Regions from separate parts of the Kitasatospora sp. NPDC022785 genome, predicted to be linked through region 1. Evidence: riboswitches for the same ligand, from Rfam matches in the RefSeq annotation. Region 1 holds a riboswitch; the other holds the start of a gene.

Region 1 (2,457 bases):
TTCGCGGCGGGTCACATCCGTGTGTAGAACGGCTGGACCCGGTTGAGCAACCACTCGACCACGGGGTCCTCCGCGAGGTCGAGCAGCACGAGGTGGACGCCACCGGGCAGCGGCGCGGTTCCCAGCGCCCGGCCGAGCGCCTCGTTCACGGCGGCCGGTTCGGCCGGGGCCAGCTGGTCCAGCTGGACGCCGACGAACATCACGGTGGGCTCGCCCTCGACACTGGCCAGCGCCCGCCGCGCGGTCACCACACCGGGCAGCGCCGACAGTTCGTTCCGGCAGGCGGCCAGGAAGGCCTCCGGGTCCTCGCCCGGCACCGGCTCGCGCAGCGCCACCCGGCCGCCGGACGGCGCGTCCGGGCCCCCCGCGGCCTCCCAGCGGTCCTCGCGCGGCCCGCGCCGCAGCTCGGCCACGCCCTGCGGCGGCACCGGGATGCCGACCGGGGCCTCCGGATTCACCGCGATGCCCACGCCCAGCGGCAGCCCGCGGGCGAACTCCCAGACCGGCGCGACGGCGAACGCCATCCCCGGCGCCTGCTGGAGGAACACCTCCTGCGAGGAGAAGACCGGCACGTACGGGTCGCCGGCCAGCTCGACGGTGGGCAGGTCCAGCGCCTGCCCCTGCGGATCGGCGCCGACCGGCAGCGGGATCCACACGCGGCTGCGGGCCAGCACCTCGAACACCCGCGGGGTCGCGCCCGGATCACCGAGCGCGGCGGTGAGCACCTGCTCCAGCTCGTTGGCCGGCCATCCACCGCCGGGCGGCGCCGGCTCCGCGCCGCCCCACCCCTGCTGCTGCTCCACCGGGTACCCCATGCGCCCCTTGTACCGCCTCACTGGCTCGTCGACGCGTGCAGCCTAGCGGGCCGTCCGGGGCCCCTCTCCCGCACGGGCGCCGGACGTGCCATGATGTGCGCGGCTCCGCGTTCTCGCACGGGCCGCCCCCTAACTCCATACCGGCCGCTCGAACCCGCGCGGGAGAGTCCGGAGTGCCGCCGACAGGCGGCCGAGCCGGCGCCGAAGGAGCAAGTCCTCCCCGGAATCTCTCAGGCACCCCTACCGCACGGATTAGGCACATCTGGAAAGCGGCGCACGGCCCGGTCGCGCGCCCACCCACGGTGCAAGCCGCCATGCTGTCCTGTTAGCTGTAAGAGCTGCGGGCCCGCGTGCGGTGAAGCTCTCAGGTACGACGACAGATGGGGAGACCCAGCCGCCGCATGCCCGCGCGCAGGCCAGGTCCCTCACCGAGCGGGACCGGTCCGGCGTGCGCACCCCTGAGTGCCCAGACCGAGGAGTTCCAGGCCATGTCGTCCCTCCGCCTCACCGCGCTCGACGCGCTGCACCGCGCCCTCGGCGCGACCATGACCGACTTCGCCGGCTGGGACATGCCGCTGCGATACGGCAGCGAGCGCGAGGAGCACCTCGCCGTCCGCACCAAGGCCGGTCTCTTCGACCTCTCCCACATGGGCGAGATCACCATCACCGGCCCGCAGGCCGGCGAGATGCTGGACCACGCGCTGGTCGGGTTCGTCTCCGCGCTGGGCGTCCTGCGCGCCCGCTACACCATGATCTGCGCCGAGGACGGCGGCATCCTGGACGACCTGATCGTCTACCGCCTGCGCGAGGACGCCTTCCTGGTCGTCGCCAACGCCTCCAACGCCCAGCTGGTCCTCGACGAGCTGATCGCCCGCGCCAAGGGCTACGGCGCCGTCGTCACCGACGACCGCGACACCTACGCGCTGATCGCCGTCCAGGGCCCGGAGGCCACCGCGATCCTCACCGCCACCACCGACGCCGACCTGCCCGGCCTGAAGTACTACGCGATCCTCCCGGCCCAGGTGGCCGGCCGCGACGTGCTGCTCGCCCGCACCGGCTACACCGGCGAGGACGGCTTCGAGATCTTCTGCAACCCGGGCGACGCCGAGCAGATCTGGCAGGCGCTGACCGAGGCCGGCTCCGACCGCGGGCTCGTCCCCTGCGGCCTGTCCTGCCGCGACACGCTGCGCCTGGAGGCCGGCATGCCGCTGTACGGGCACGAGCTCTCCACCGACCTGACCCCGTTCGACGCCGGCCTCGGCCGGGTGGTCCGCTTCGACAAGACCACCAACGAGGGCGCGTTCGTCGGCCGCAAGGCGCTGGAGAAGGCCGCCGCCGAGGCCGAGGCCAACCCGCCGCGGGTGCTCGTCGGCCTGGTCTCCGAGGGCAAGCGGGTGCCGCGCGCCGAGTACACCGTGGTCTCCGCCGACGGCGCCCCGATCGGCCGCATCACCTCCGGCGCGCCCTCCCCCACCCTGGGCAAGCCGATCGCGATCGCCTACGTGGACGCGGCGCACGCCACCCCCGGCACCACCGTCGCCGTGGACGTGCGCGGCAAGCACGAGCCGGTCCAGGTCGTGGCGCTGCCCTTCTACAAGCGCGCCCGCTGACCGTTCGCCCTCCCGAGGCATGCCCGGCCGCC
Region 2 (2,457 bases), on a different contig from region 1:
CGCGGCCGGGGACGACGGCGGTGACGGTGTCGAAGAACTCGCCGTGGAGCAGCTCGACGCCGCCGGCCCGCAGGCCCTCGGCGAGGGCGGCGGCGTAGCGGTGGGTGCGGCGGGCGATGTCGGCCAGGCCGTCCGGGCCGTGGTAGACGGCGTACATCGAGGCCATCACGGCGAGCAGCACCTGGGCGGTGCAGATGTTGCTGGTGGCCTTCTCGCGGCGGATGTGCTGCTCACGGGTCTGCAGCGCCAGGCGGTAGGCGCGGGTGCCGTCGGCGTCGACGGAGACGCCGACCAGGCGGCCGGGCAGCGAGCGGGCGTACTCGGCACGCACCGAGAGGTAGCCGGCGTGCGGGCCGCCGAAGCCCATCGGCACACCGAAGCGCTGCGAGGTGCCGCAGGCGATGTCGGCGCCGAGCGAGCCCGGGGACTTCAGCAGGGTGAGCGCCAGCAGGTCGGCGGCGACGGCGACGACCGCGCCGAGGCCGTGGGCCTGCTCGATGACGGGGGCGAGGTCGCGGACCACACCGGTGGCGCCCGGGTACTGCAGCAGCACACCGAAGACGCCGCGCTCGGCGATCTCGGCGGGGATGCCCGCGGAGAGGTCGGCGACGACGACCTCGACACCGGTCGGCTCGGCACGGGTCTCGATCACCGCGATGGTCTGCGGCAGGGTCTCGGCGTCGACCAGGAAGACACCGCCCTTGACCTTGGTGACGCGGCGGGCCAGCGCCATCGCCTCGGCGGCCGCGGTGCCCTCGTCCAGCAGCGAGGAGCCGGAGGTGGCCAGGCCGGTCAGGTCGGAGACCAGGGTCTGGAAGTTGAGCAGCGCCTCCAGGCGGCCCTGCGAGATCTCCGGCTGGTACGGCGTGTACGCGGTGTACCAGGCCGGGTTCTCCAGGACGTTGCGCAGGATCACCGGCGGGGTGAAGGTGCCGTAGTAGCCCAGGCCGATCATCGGCTGGAGCACCTGGTTGCGTCCTGCCAGCTCGCGCAGCTCTGCGAGGACCTGCGCCTCGCTGCGGCCGGCGGGCAGGTCCAGGCCGGTGATGGAGCGGATCGCCTCGGGCACGGCGGTGGCGGCGAGCTCGTCCAGCGAGCCGTAGCCGACCTGGGCCAGCATCTTCTCCTGCGCGGCGGCGTCGGGGCCGATGTGGCGGTTCTCGAAGGGACTGGCCAGCTCAAGCTCGGTGAGGGTCGGGGCGCCGGTGGGGCGTCCCTCGTTCGGCTGGGCGTTCATGGTGGTCGAGGCCTCCTGGTCACGGACCGGCGGGGGTACGCACGCCGTACGGCTCCGCCGCTGCGGACAACAGCGGAAGGGCCTGGACGGGCGGACCCAACAGGCCTCCCCCTCTGTCATCGGGACCTGAGAGCTTCGCCCGCGCGGCACGCCGTGGGCGCGCCGCCGGCTTGCACCGTCGGTGAGGGTGGTGGCCACCGGCTCCCTCGCCGGTAGTCCTGCCCTGCTTTCCAGAGTGACCTATCCCACACGGTACGGATGCCTGAGAGATTCCGGGGAGGAGTTGCTCCTTCGGCGCCCCGACCAGTGGTTTTCGCTGTCGGGGACTCTCCCGAGCGGGCTCGGCGGTCGCGCCCAGGGTACCAGCGGGAGGCCCTTCGATCACGGGTGCGTCGGGTCGATCCCGGGACGGCCCCGTGACCCGGACGGCGCAGCACCGGGCCCGTCCGGCCCTGCCCCGGTCGCGGGCGTCCGGTTCATGGCTTTTGGTGTGAAGTGGCGGATGGAACGGGCGGCCCGGCCGTCGGCCTTCGGGAGTTCCGCAGGCGCAGCGCACTGGAGGAAAGAGTGCAGACCGATATCGACCCCCGGGACCTCATCGGCCACAAGGCGGTCGACCGCAACGGAGACAAGATCGGGACGGTCGACGAGGTGTACCTGGACGACGCCACCGGACAGCCCGAATGGGCGGCCGTCCGGACCGGCATCTTCGGCCGGGACGCCTTCGTCCCCCTGACCACGAGCGAGTTCTCCGGCGACGAGCTGCGGGTGCCGTACGACAAGTCACTGGTGAAGGAGTCGCCGGACTTCGGCGTCGGCCAGCACCTGTCGCCGGCCCAGGAGCTCCAGCTGTACCGCTACTACGGACTGGATACCCCGGTGGACGGACGCCCGTCGGCGGGCGACGGCTCCGGCTCCGATCCGGCCGACCACGACTTCGGCTCCGTCCCGGCAGCGGCCCCGAGGGCGGCCGCCGGCACCGTGGTGGCCGCGGCCACGCACACGGCGCCGGCGCCCGCGGACACCCCGGCGGCCCCGAACGCCGGACCGGCCGCGCCCGTCGCGAAGCCGCTCGCCTTCCACTCGGCCGACACCCCGGCCGCCTCCCCCCACAGCACCCCGGCAGCCGACCTCGGCAAGCCGTCCGAACCCGCCACGGAGGCCAACGTGCGGACCCTCAGCACCTCCGCACCCGCCGCCCCCACGGCGCCGGTCACCCC

The links. Region 1 has a riboswitch for glycine ahead of gcvT (glycine cleavage system aminomethyltransferase GcvT). Riboswitches for the same ligand answer to the same signal wherever they lie in the genome.
Region 2: another riboswitch for glycine. It lies ahead of gcvP (aminomethyl-transferring glycine dehydrogenase); the one in region 1 lies ahead of gcvT (glycine cleavage system aminomethyltransferase GcvT).

The regions. Positions count from the first base shown of each region.
Region 1 covers NZ_JBVHHB010000004.1:60,873-63,329, forward strand. Annotated here, with positions in the region: gene ACZ3YO_RS08145 (enhanced serine sensitivity protein SseB) at 12-815, opposite strand; glycine riboswitch at 965-1,071, shown strand; gene gcvT (glycine cleavage system aminomethyltransferase GcvT) at 1,304-2,425, shown strand.
Region 2 covers NZ_JBVHHB010000011.1:227,230-229,686, forward strand. Annotated here, with positions in the region: gene gcvP (aminomethyl-transferring glycine dehydrogenase) at 1-1,237, opposite strand, end outside; glycine riboswitch at 1,478-1,581, opposite strand; gene ACZ3YO_RS20180 (PRC and DUF2382 domain-containing protein) at 1,805-2,457, shown strand, end outside.